Regions from separate parts of the Thermanaerosceptrum fracticalcis genome, predicted to be linked through region 1. Evidence: riboswitches for the same ligand, from Rfam matches in the RefSeq annotation. Region 1 holds a riboswitch; each other region holds the start of a gene.
What was found. Region 1 has a riboswitch for lysine ahead of BR63_RS12865 (diaminopimelate decarboxylase family protein). Riboswitches for the same ligand answer to the same signal wherever they lie in the genome.

Region 1 (4,198 bases):
GTTGGATTATAAATTTTTCCTTTATTTTTTTTTCGAATTTTTCTGATATAACATGTCATATCTCGACTAAATTTTTATATATTTAAGATTCAGCTCAAACTCTGTTAAAACAACAGCCGTACTCTTCAGCTCTGTATGTATAAAATAACAATATAAAAATCTCCCTGTTATAACAATATCTTTTGCTAACTTGTCAATGACAAATTGTTGTCATAAAACCGTGACAAATATGTAATAGATTTCCTGGGGAAGCTAAACTTCATACCAATCATTCCTTTAATTTTTCAGGATGAAAGTTGGAAGGCCGAAGTCTCCTCCGGCCTGATTTTTTGCTGGATAATTTAATTACAGCCTGGAAAAATCCAGGGTCTGGAAGAGATCTTCCAGGGTCTCCGCCCGACGGATCAATTCTACACTGCCGTCGGGTTTTAGGAGCAGTTCGGCAGAACGCAGTTTGCCGTTGTAATTGAAGCCCATGGCGTGCCCGTGGGCACCGGTATCGTGGATAACCACAATATCCCCGATATCGATCCTGGGCAGAGGGCGGTCAATGGCAAACTTATCGTTATTCTCACAGAGACTGCCGGTGACATCATAGGTATGGTCCAAAGGCCAGTCTTCTTTCCCTACTACGGTGATGTGATGGTAAGCGCCGTACATACCGGGACGCATAAGGTTGGCCATGCAGGCATCCAGCCCTACATAATTCTTGTAAATCTCTTTTTTGTGGAGGACCATAGCCACCAGGTAGCCATAAGGCCCGGTGATCATGCGGCCGCATTCCATGGCCAGTTTCAGGGGGTGCAGGCCGTTGGCCACGATCTTCTCCTCATAGGCCTTCCTAATCCCCCGGCCAATGTACTCCAGGTCTACCACTTCCTGTTCAGGCCGGTAGGGTATACCGATGCCGCCGCCGAAATTTACCAGTTCAATGCGAATATCCAGGGTACGATAAAGTTCGATGATCAGATCAAACATCATATTGGCGGTTTCGATAAAATAGTTGGGATCCAGTTCATTGGAAATCACCATGGTATGGATGCCGAAACGTTTGACACCCTTTTCTTTCATGATTTTATAGGCTTCAAAGATCTGTTTCCGGGTAAGGCCGTATTTGGCTTCTTCGGGATTGCCGATGATTGAGTTCCCACCCTCACGCAGAGGGCCGGGATTATAACGGAAGGAAATGATTTCAGGAATTCCTACATGCTTCTCCAGGTAGTCGATGTGACTGATATCATCGAGGTTGATAATGGCCCCCAGTTCAAAGGCTTTCTGGTATTCCACGGCCGGTGTGTCGTTTGAGGTAAAGACGATATTCTCTCCTACTATGCCTGCCTTTTCGGCCAGGACCAGCTCTGCCAGGGAACTGCAGTCGGCGCCGAAGCCTTCCTCCCGCAAGATCTTCAGGATATAGGGATTAGGGGTAGCTTTCACGGCAAAATATTCTTTAAAGGCGGGGGCCCAGGCAAAGGCTTGAATCAGTCTTCTGGCATTTTCCCTGATGGCTTTTTCATCATAGATATGAAAGGGAGTAGGGTGCTCTTTAATAATCTCTTCCAGCTGTGCTTTGGTAAAAGGCAACTTTTTCTCGGCCACGTAAATTTCCTCCTCTATATTTTTCATCTATATAAACAAAAAAGCAGCTTACGAGCACTTCCCGCAAGCTGCTTCATAAGGCAAAGGTCTGCCCCTGCCCTGCTGTACGAAATAGCGCTCCACCCAAAAAATATTGGGTGACAGTCTTGTGCTTATTCAACACAAGCCCAGCAAAGGTCCCCGGCCTGAAAACCTTCACTTCGGCGGCCATTCCTTTCCGTACCCGTCATCGCCGGCCTGCTCCCGATACGTACTCATAATATGCCGCGCCTCTACCATTAATTTATTCTATTGTGCAACAGAGCTCGAAGTCTGTCAATAGATATATTTTGACGGCATTGAGGTTCAAATATTATGGCAAAATGTGGTGGCTTATATTGACAGCACCTGATAAATATATTACAATTCATCACAATTAAACTGGGGACATTCCTGTCTCCAAGGAACTGCCCGCTCTTCAGCAGGTGTGTCCCCTTTCACCACGTTGGGGACATTCCTGTCTCCAAGGAACTGCCCGCTCTTCAGCAGGTGTGTCCCCTTTCCTATATATAAACTTCCGGAGGTGCCGCCATGTTGATCAAAGATATTTTTGCAACTAAGAAACCTGTGATTTCTTTTGAAATATTTCCTCCCAAAAAAGATAGTCCTATTGAAACCATTTACAACACCATCGAGGGCCTAAAGGATTTAAAACCCGATTTTATCAGTGTTACCTATGGGGCTGGCGGCAGCACAACCAACAGGACAGTAGAGATAGCGTCCCTGATTAAACACAAGTACGGCCTGGAAGCCCTGGCCCACCTCACCTGCATCGCCGCCACCAAACAGGAAATCGAGGGCATCCTTAATAGCCTCAAAGACAATGGTATAGAAAACATCCTGGCACTAAGGGGCGACTTACCCCAGGATCCTGATTTTAAGTTTCCCGACCCTCTCCATTACCAGTACGCCAAAGACCTTATCCTTCACATCCAGAGCCTCGGCAGCTTCTCTGTGGGTGCAGCCTGCTACCCCGAAGGGCACCTGGAGTGTGATGATATCGAAAAAGATTTAAGCTATCTAAAACAAAAGGTAGATACGGGTGTGGACTTCTTAATCACCCAGCTCTTCTTTGATAATGAAATTTTTTATGAATTTTTGGATCATATGGCAAGGGCCCGTATCAACGTACCCGTTACTGCAGGGATTATGCCGGTCCTGAACCGAAAACAGATCGAACGTATCACTTCTCTCTGCAAAGCTTCTTTGACCAAAAAGTTTATCAGGATTATGGAGCGGTATGAGCATAATCCGGAAGCACTAAAAGAGGCGGGTATCGCCTATGCTACGGAGCAGATCATCGACCTGCTCTCCTGGGGTGTGGACGGTATCCACATCTATACCATGAACCGCCCGGAGGTTACCAGGAAAATCGTAGAAAATATGTCGACGATCCGGTCAGTGATCAGTACCTAATTCTCCTAAATTGTGCAACAAGTATACTGTATTATATCAACCCTTTGCCGTGTTCAACCATTATATATAGATAATAACTGTTTGTTGGAAAAAAATACAAGGAGTTGCGGCACTTGCGTAAATCAGACTTCACCAAAATTGAGGAACTTATCTGCCAAGATTTAGGCGGGCGAGGGCTGGGAAAAGCTGCTCTCATTCCCGGAGACCTGGCCAGGGCCGCGGAAAAGCTGATGGACAGTACAACAGTACTTATTGTTACAGGCTTTGGCATAAAAGACACTCTTATAGGAGAAACAGATGGTCCGCTGGGCGCCCTCTCTTTGGCAGGAGCTTTGGAGGAATTGGGTAAAAATGCTGTTCTGATCACAGATCAATACTCCAGTCCCTTATTAGAGGCGGGCTCCACTCTTAAGGGCCTTTCCTCACCCCTTGAAGTCGTCCCTTATGACGGGGCCGAAATTTTCTGTGTAGATTTGATCAATAAATACCGGCCATCCATGATTGTAGCCATCGAGCGCCCCGGACGGGCCCGGGATGGACGCTTTTACTCCATGCGAGGAGAAGATTTAACCTATCTTATACCAAATACCGATCCCCTCTTTACTAAAGCGGCGGAGCTTGGTATTCCTACCGCTGCAGTAGGGGACGGGGGCAATGAACTGGGTATGGGGAAAATAGCCGACATTATTCAAAACTCTGTTTCTAACGGTACCCAGATCTGCGCGGTTACCAGGGCCGATTATGTGCTGGTAACGGGGGTCTCCAACTGGGGAGGCCACGGCCTCACAGCCGCCCTTTCCCTGCTTTCCGGAAAGAACCTTCTCCACGACAGGAAAATGGAAAAGGATTTGTTAGCTGCCCTGGTGAAAGAGGGAGCCATTGACGGCTGCAGCAAAAAGCGGGAGATGACCGTGGACGGGTTAAGCCTGGAAATAAATTTGGCAATCTTGGACGAGCTCCATCAGATAGTAGAAATGGAGTTACTAAAGGAGAAAAAAGCCGTATCCTTCTAAGAGAACAAAAAACGAGAAAAAACGACTGCCACCCTTAAAAGGTTTGCAGCCGTTTTTTTTGGCTTATGCGACAAGGGGGACGGTTCTCTTGTCGCAAAAAGGGATTTTTCCATTCCATCAAAACCCCATAG
Region 2 (4,198 bases), 350 kb from region 1:
CTATCGGCCTATATGTCATTATGGGATGGCTAATTATGATAGCTGTTAAGCCTATGTTAGAGATGATACCTCAAGGATTATTTACCTGGTTATTAACAGGTGGCTTGATGTATACCTTTGGTGTAATCTTTTATTTATGGAAAAGGATACCGTTTAATCATGGGATATGGCATTTGTTTGTTTTGGGTGGGAGTACAGTTCATTACTTAGGATTCTTATTTTATTTAGCTTTGTAATGATGCCTTGGCATTGTTTACCTTGGACGTTATCGGTACCTACTGTGGCTCCTTTTACATTAATTTAAAGCCATTCTTGTTAATAATTTTCATACAAACGTCTAACACCGCAGGGTCGTACAAAATCCCTCTATTTTGTGAAATTTCTTCTAATGCCTTATCTATATCTAGAATCGGTTGAGCCATATAGACTTTGTAATTCCTAGGAATCATAAATTCCTGTGGTATACCACCGGTATTTGTACATAACAGATTCTTTACCATAAGAAGCATAGAATACTAAATAACCGCTAAAAGTAATTATTATTAACATAACAGAATCGAATCATTATTGAAATTGTCTAAACTTGGCAGGAATTCTAAATTAATTGTTGAATCATTATTTGATTGAGATAGTCGATGATAGCGTATTACTCGGAACTATTAGCGTAGGAGTAGCCTGTTTCCCGGAAGACGGGGCTACAGGTGAAAAAACTTCTTAGGGCAGCTGGTGCCGCTATGTACCGGGCCAAGGAAGCTGGCCGGGACCTGTTCTACTTTTTAAGGAGGTAGAAAAGTAAGTGTCAACAGAAAAAAAGGTTTTGATTGTAGAAGATTCCAACATAGTTCGCCTGGAAGTAAAGCGAACCCTGGAACAGTACGGCGTAAAAGTATTGGAATTAGTCAATGCAGAGGACCTCTTTCGTTTCCCAAAACGCTATCAGGAGGTAAACTTGATTATCCTGGATATCACCCTACCAGGGATGGATGGCCTTACTGCCCTGGAAAGGATGCGTTCCGAGCAAGCGTGGGCCTACCTGCCGGTCATTATACTTACAGGTCGTGCAGATCGGGTCACCGTGCAAAGGGCTTTAAAAGCTGGTGCCGTTAACTACATCCGGAAGCCTTTTACCAAAGAAGGTTTACTGGAACGGGTAGAGGGCGTCCTTGGACCCTTGGTTCCCCCTGAGGATAACAGGGAGGCTTGGACCGAGGCCGAATTAGAAGAGCAGGTCCGCAATGAGGTCAAACGGGCCCAGCGTGGCGGTAGCTTACTCTCTTTACTAGAGATTAGGATGCCGGATGAAATGCGGAGCTTACCCCACTTAAAAGAACTTGTCAACCTCCGGAATAAAGTGAAGGAGCAATTGAGAGAAATAGACTCCGTATTCCTTACCAGGAAACGCAATCTGCTGCTGGTTTTACCGCTTACTGGTGCTGAAGGAGCAGCAGTGGTAACAGAAAAATTTCGCAAGTGGTTTACTGAGCAAGGGATCCAGAAAATAGATTTAGCCCTAGTGACTTTTCCAAAAGACGGTGTTAATGAACAAGAACTCCTAAATAATTTGGGAAAAAAACTGTCTGGCTAATGCGAGTACATTACGCTGCATATCTAAAAATTAAGGATCTACCATTAATAAATGCGGCAGTAGTGCTGACTGGGCCTGCCAGTGAGAGGGTGTTGCTCCTGAAGCCGAATTGTATGCGGTCAAGGTATTAAATGCAGCGGGCTCTGGGTATATTTCCGATATTATTGAAGGACTTAATGAGTTTTGATTGACGTGTAATTTTAATTCATGCTATAATGTGCAAAAACCTAATATTTTTTACCTCACTCCCAAGAGTGAGGTAGGGGTCGCGAATCGCCAAGAGTAATCCAGGGAGTGTGGCAACGAGGAACTGGACCAAAGGGGCGTTCGCCGAAGTGTGGAAGACCGGCCAAGGTTTCACGCTGGGACTGCATTGAAGAAGTGCAGGACTGTCATCTGATATGAGCCCGTTATCAGATGGAGCACTATCTCACCAGGGGCAGGGAAGGGGGGTAACCAGAGCGGTTACGCTAAAGGTTAATGCCTTTAGCTTTTTTTGTAGTCATTTCTTAATCTGTAGAAGGTTATTTCAAGTGACTCCCTTTGCACCTTTAACTTTTTTATGCATATACTGCTTCTAGTTGCAGGGTCAGAAGCAGGAAGGGGGTCCTCATCGATGAGTATCTAAGGATAATTCGAATTTATATGAAAGGTTGGGTTAATGCTGGCTAGTTAAGAAAAGGGGCAGCAACAAGGACGGTATAAATTTTTGACGATGACAAAGAGAGAAGTAATTAATGCTATAGAAGGAGAGGAGCTGTTATTTAATGAGTAAATTTCCCCGAATGATTACGGCTATGGTGACACCTTTTAAAGATGATTTAAGCGTGGATTATGAGGGTGCACAAAAGTTAGCTCTGTACCTCATCGAATCGGGTAATGACGGTCTTGTTATTGCAGGAACTACTGGGGAATCTCCTACCTTATCTCTAAAAGAAAAATTAAGTCTCTTTACTGCTGTTAAAGAGGCCGTCGGAAACAAGGGGCAGATTATTGCCGGTACAGGGTCTAATTCCACGGCGGACAGTATTTACCTGACACAGGAGGCCGAGAAAATCGGTGTGGACGGGATTATGGCTGTTGTACCTTATTATAATAAACCTAACCAGGAGGGTATGTACCAGCATTTTAAGGCCATAGCGACTGAAACCTCACTTCCCGTCATGTTATATAATGTCCCCGGAAGAACCGGGACAAATTTATTGCCAGAAACTGTGGCCAGACTTGCAGGCATAGGGAACATTGTAGCCTTGAAAGAAGCTGCGGGGAATCTTGACCAGGTCTCCACCCTAAAGACTCTTCTCCCGGAAGATTTCTTAATTTTTAGCGGAGACGACAGCTTAACTCTTCCCATGTTATCTGTAGGTGCTTATGGTGTGGTAAGCGTAGCAGGCCATCTTATAGGAAATTCCCTTAAAAAAATGATTGATTCATACATGAGCGGTGATGTTCATCAGGCTAGAGTTATTCACCAGCAGCTTTTTCCTCTTTTTAGGGCAATTTTTGTGACGACTAACCCTATTCCTGTGAAGAAAGCTTTATCTCTTTTGGGGTTACCTTCAGGTAAGCTGCGCCTCCCTCTGGTTGAAGCTTCAGCAAAAGAAACGGAAACCATAACAGAAGCTTTAACTAAGCTAAATCTTATTTAATTTATTTCGTTTAGAGAGATGCTCTTGGGGTTTAATGCAATAAGTACGCTGGCGGAAGAATCGAAAGGTCCTACGAAGATCGTTGGAAAGGCCGCTATGATTTAGGATCTATTGCAGGAAAATTCGCAGGTTTTAATCGTTGTCAACATTAACTGTACCTTCCATTAGGAAAGAAATGAGCGCTTCACAAAACCACCTCTCAGGATGGAAGCTGTTGAGGTGGTTTTGTGTGTTTAGGACATTCAAAAAAAGGGAAATGATGTTGGCGACATTGGGGACGGTTCGTGTATAAACTGGATGAATGTATTTACTCTTCGGAAATATGACTCTTTGGAAGATTTGGGAGTTTCTTTGAGTTCATAGCACATATCGATCTCTTGCTCATAGTGATTCATGGTTTACCTCCTGATTTTTTAGATGTTTTGCGTGTTACACTTCTATTGCATCAAAAACAGGAGCGTGGCTTTTGGAATATTTTAAATTTTAAACCAGAAAAGACGGAAGACGTAGTATTGGATGGATCTGGGGTGAGAATATGCGACAACGAGAACCGTCCCCTTTGTCGCAGCACACTAAGGTAATTTCTTATGAAAAACCTCTTGACAATTATAGTAATTGTTACTATTATTAATATATAAACATTAAGAATTTCTTAATATACAAGGAGGAATTACAATGAAAAAATTTATGTGCAGTGTATGTGGTTACGTACATACAGGGGAGTTTGCGCCTGAGAAATGCCCCCAATGCGGTGCTGTAGCTGAGAAATTTACTGAAAAAGCAGAAGGTAGAGATTTAAATTGGGCTGATGAGCATAAAATTGGTGTTGCTAAGGGCTTAGATCCTGAAGTTGTGCAAGCTTTAAAGGACAATTTTACGGGTGAGTGTACAGAAGTTGGAATGTACCTGGCGATGAGCAGACAGGCGGACCGCGAAGGTTATCCCGAAATTGCTGAGGCATATA
Region 3 (4,198 bases), 1.6 Mb from region 1:
TATATGGACAAGCATTATACGGCAAATAACATTGTGGTTGCCGTAGCGGGCAATATCGACCATCAAACTGTGCAAAACAAGATTGCCAGGATTTTTGCAAAAATTAAACCCGCCAAAAAACCGGAGGGGCTGGTTCCGCCGAGAAGTACCCATGCCGATACATCCAACATTTCCAGGGATACGGGACAGGTCCAGATCTGTTTGGGAACGGCCGGTTTACCCCAGGGTGACGAAAGAATATACAGCGTTTATATCTTAAATAATGTATTAGGCGGCGGTTTATCCTCACGCCTGGTACAGTCTATCCGTGAGGAAAGAGGACTGGCCTATTCTGTCTATAGTTATCACTCGGCCTTTTGTGATACGGGACTATTCACCTTTTATGCCGGCACAAGCCCTGCGAAATACGATGAAGTTATCAGGCTGTTAATCAAGGAAGTTTCAGATATTATGGAAAATGGTATCACGGAAAGGGAACTGCGGCGAACCCAAGAACAAATAAAAGGCAACTTATACTTGGGATTAGAAAGTGTGAGCAGCCGTATGACCAGAATCGGCCGTACTGAACTATGCCTCAATAGAATCATTACACCCGAAGAAGTAGTAAAAAGAATATCTGCTGTGACCTTGGAAGACGTAAAATCCATTGCCAACACTTTGTTTAACAATTATCATTTTACCTTAAGTACCATAGGTCCTTTGGAAAAACCGGTAAACTTGCATAATTTTCTCAGGTAAGGCCGGGGAGGAGAAGAGAAGTTGGAAAAGGATAAACTGAAGGCCATTTTTGCACAACAGGCTAACTTTGACCAAAAAGTGATAGAAGGACGTAAGCTTAATTTTGACCTGGAAACATGGTTACAAAAAGAATGTATGGCCATTAATGTAGAAGTTGCAGAACTGCTCAATGAAATCAACTATAAATGGTGGAAAAATCGTAAAGAAATCGACTTAGAGGCAGTAAAAGAGGAACTGGTGGATATTTTACATTTTCTCATCAGCATGTGTATTAAAACGGGCATGACTGCCGACGAACTTTATGCCAGGTATATGGACAAAAATAAAGAAAATCACCGCAGGCAGGACGGAACGTCCACTAAAACCGGATATGAAATGAAGAAGTAAGGATAAACTCCTTACTTCTTTCTTTTTCTATCATTATGAGAGGCTAGTTTGCATAATATTCTAAATAGAGGAGGGGATGTTTATGTTGATTAAGGGGATACTAGCCTTAATTCTCATTGGTCTTGTGGCCTGGGCTGTACGCACAAGAGTGAGGCTTAAAAAGACCCGCGGTGTGGAGAATGTGGAAAGTACGGTAGCCTCACCGGCCTCTATCGCTTTAGGTGAACTGGTGGCCATCGCCGGGGGGATTTATCTGTCACTGGTACTGCTTACCTCTTTCCTAAAACTGTCACTACCGGAAAAAGTGTGTATCTATGATAACCTCTTAATTGATCCATTGGCACTGGCAGCTATTGTTATTGCCATCTTACAACCGCTGTTTTTAAGTTTGCTGCGCAGATTTAGGTAGATCGCTAAACTTGAATGGAGTGAGATTCGTGAACAATGTCAGACTAACTGACCTGATCGGGAAAGATATTGTCAATATCCAAAACGGAGCCAGGCTGGGGACGGTAGCCGATTCCGACTTAGTCATTCACGCGGAAACCGGCAACATTGAATCCATTATTTTACCAAGCAAAGGCGGCCTTTTAAATCTTTGGGATAAAAATAATCTTACCATACCCTGGGAAGCCGTTCGTAAAATCGGTTCTGAGGTTATTATCGTGGAGCTGGATGAATCCCATATGCGTTATAAAAAATATCCCTATTAGAAAAATTTTACCACCACAAAAATTTTACCACCATCATTGACATATTTTACATATTAGTATACAATACACAATAAAATTGAATAAGATACCTCACTCAAAAAGAGTGGGGTAGGGGCGCGGATTGTCAAGAGTAAGCCGGGGAGTGGGGACACTATGAACCGGTGGAAAGGGGCATCCGCCGAAGTGTAGATGACTATCCAGGTCTCTATGCTGGGGTTGCATTGAAGAAATGCAGAACTGTCATCTGGTAAGGGCCCGTTACCAGGTGGAGCACTATCTCACTACGGGCAGAGGAAGGAGGTACTATAGCTTTTTACAGCTAGAGGTAGACCCTTTAGCTGTTTTTTCGTTTTCTCTTCATAAGGGAGGCACACAATATTGCTGTCCGCATATACTGCTGTTAGTTGAGTATCTATTTGATAATTAGGTCCTCATCGATGAGCACCTAATTATTTGCTCAATAAAATAATTTAGAGGAAAGGTAAGGTGGCTTGCATGAGCATGATTAAAGCAGTAGTAGTAGGCGCCTGTGGCAAGATGGGGCAGGAGATTATCAAGGGGATATCTAAAACTGACGATATACAGCTTGTCGGTGCGTGTGATGTGCAAAATGTGGGTAAAGAAATCGGTGAATTAACTGGTTTGAAACCATTGGGGGTCCAAGTTAATGATGATCTTCTGTCCATTATCGAAACAGCACAACCCGATGTCATTATCGACTTTACCCATAAAGAAGCTGCCAAAAAGAATATTACCCTTGCCTTAAAGCAGGGTATTGCTGTTGTGGTGGGGACCACTGGATTTTCTAAAGAAGAAATGAGTGAGATTGACAGCTTGGCTCAAGCCAGCAGTACAGGGGCTTTTTTGGCACCTAATTTCTCCCTGGGTGCTGTCATTATGATGAAATGGGCGAGAGATGCTGCCAGGTATTTCTCCCAGGCTGAAATTATTGAATATCACAATGACAAAAAAGTTGATAGCCCCTCGGGCACAGCCATTGCTACAGCTTGTGCCATGAGATATACCAATTCTCCCATATGCGAAACCGTGCAAATGGATAACTGCAGCCGGGGTGGACAATTTTACGGTGTAAACATTCATAGTGTCCGTTTAAAGAGCCTGGTGGCCCATCAAGAAGTATTATTTGCCGGTATAGGTGAACTCTTGACTATACGTCACGATTCATTTTCGAGAGAGTCCTTTATTCCTGGCATTCTTTTGGCCGTCAGAAAGGTGAAATGCCTGAGGGGGCTGAAAATCGGGCTGGAAAATATCCTGGATTAATTGCTTTTACGCGACGGCTCCTCATCGATGAGAAGTTTAGCAATATCGAATAATTCATATTGTTATTTATAACCATAATATTTATTGATGTTCACGTGGCGTAGACAATTGTCCTTGACGTATACACGAAGGGTGATACAATAGTAGTTAAATATCAAAACCTATATAAGATTTGCCAGGAGCCGGACTTCGGCATACGTCAATCTTTCGGGAAAGCTTCAAAAATACTTAATAAATGGAGGTATGCAAAAATGAAGAAATTGAACATAGCAGTTGTTGGCGCCACCGGTGCTGTAGGTACTGAAATATTAAAAATTTTAGAAACAAGACCTTATATACAACATATAAAATTGTTCGCTACAGAGCGTTCTAAAGGCACAAGAATTCGCTTTCAAGGCAAAGAACATCAGGTTGAAACTATCAACAGCCAGGCTTTTAAGGGAGTGGACGTGGCACTGTTCGCCGGCGGGAAAGCCAGTCAGGAGTACGCCACTGAAGCCCTCCGGCAAGGTGCAGTAGTCATCGACAATAGCAGCACCTACCGTTTACATGATGATGTTCCCCTGGTGATACCTGAAGTAAATCCCCATGCTCTAAATAACCACAAAGGGCTTATTGCCAATCCTAATTGCTCAACGATTATTATGTGCATGGCCCTAAAACCCATCCATAATATCTCACCGATAAAACGCATCATTGTCTCCACTTATCAGGCAGTTTCCGGAGCAGGAAAAGAAGCCATTGATGAATTATATGAACAGATAAATGATTCCTCCAACATTCAGCCCAAAGTATTTCCCCATCAAATCGCTTATAATTTGATCCCTCATATTGATGTCTTCCAGGATAATGGCTTCACCAAAGAGGAAATGAAAATGGTAAAAGAAACCCATAAAATTTTCGATGACAAAAACATTGCCATCACGGCCACAACCGTACGGGTTCCGGTCATTAGAAGCCACTCTGAATCTATTTATATTGAAACAGAGGAAAAAATACCGCTGCCCCTTGTGCGAAAAGTTCTGGCGGATAGTCCAGGTGTCATCCTAATGGATGAACCTGATAAGAACATCTAT

Region 2: another riboswitch for lysine. It lies ahead of dapA (4-hydroxy-tetrahydrodipicolinate synthase); the one in region 1 lies ahead of BR63_RS12865 (diaminopimelate decarboxylase family protein).
Region 3: another riboswitch for lysine. It lies ahead of dapB (4-hydroxy-tetrahydrodipicolinate reductase); the one in region 1 lies ahead of BR63_RS12865 (diaminopimelate decarboxylase family protein).

Annotation. Positions count from the first base shown of each region.
Region 1 is NZ_CP045798.1:2,531,898-2,536,095, forward strand. It holds gene BR63_RS12865 (diaminopimelate decarboxylase family protein) at 346-1,599, opposite strand; lysine riboswitch at 1,704-1,882, opposite strand; gene metF (methylenetetrahydrofolate reductase [NAD(P)H]) at 2,170-3,054, shown strand; gene BR63_RS12875 (DUF4392 domain-containing protein) at 3,168-4,067, shown strand; gene BR63_RS12880 (GNAT family N-acetyltransferase) at 4,102-4,198, opposite strand, start outside.
Region 2 is NZ_CP045798.1:2,182,005-2,186,202, reverse strand. It holds gene trhA (PAQR family membrane homeostasis protein TrhA) at 1-236, shown strand, start outside; gene BR63_RS11180 (response regulator) at 797-1,585, shown strand; lysine riboswitch at 1,838-2,021, shown strand; gene dapA (4-hydroxy-tetrahydrodipicolinate synthase) at 2,353-3,234, shown strand; gene BR63_RS11170 (NADH peroxidase) at 3,910-4,198, shown strand, end outside.
Region 3 is NZ_CP045798.1:941,454-945,651, reverse strand. It holds gene BR63_RS04965 (M16 family metallopeptidase) at 1-738, shown strand, start outside; gene BR63_RS04960 (dUTPase) at 760-1,125, shown strand; gene BR63_RS04955 (hypothetical protein) at 1,208-1,534, shown strand; gene BR63_RS04950 (YlmC/YmxH family sporulation protein) at 1,563-1,838, shown strand; lysine riboswitch at 1,940-2,122, shown strand; gene dapB (4-hydroxy-tetrahydrodipicolinate reductase) at 2,334-3,122, shown strand; gene BR63_RS04940 (aspartate-semialdehyde dehydrogenase) at 3,374-4,198, shown strand, end outside.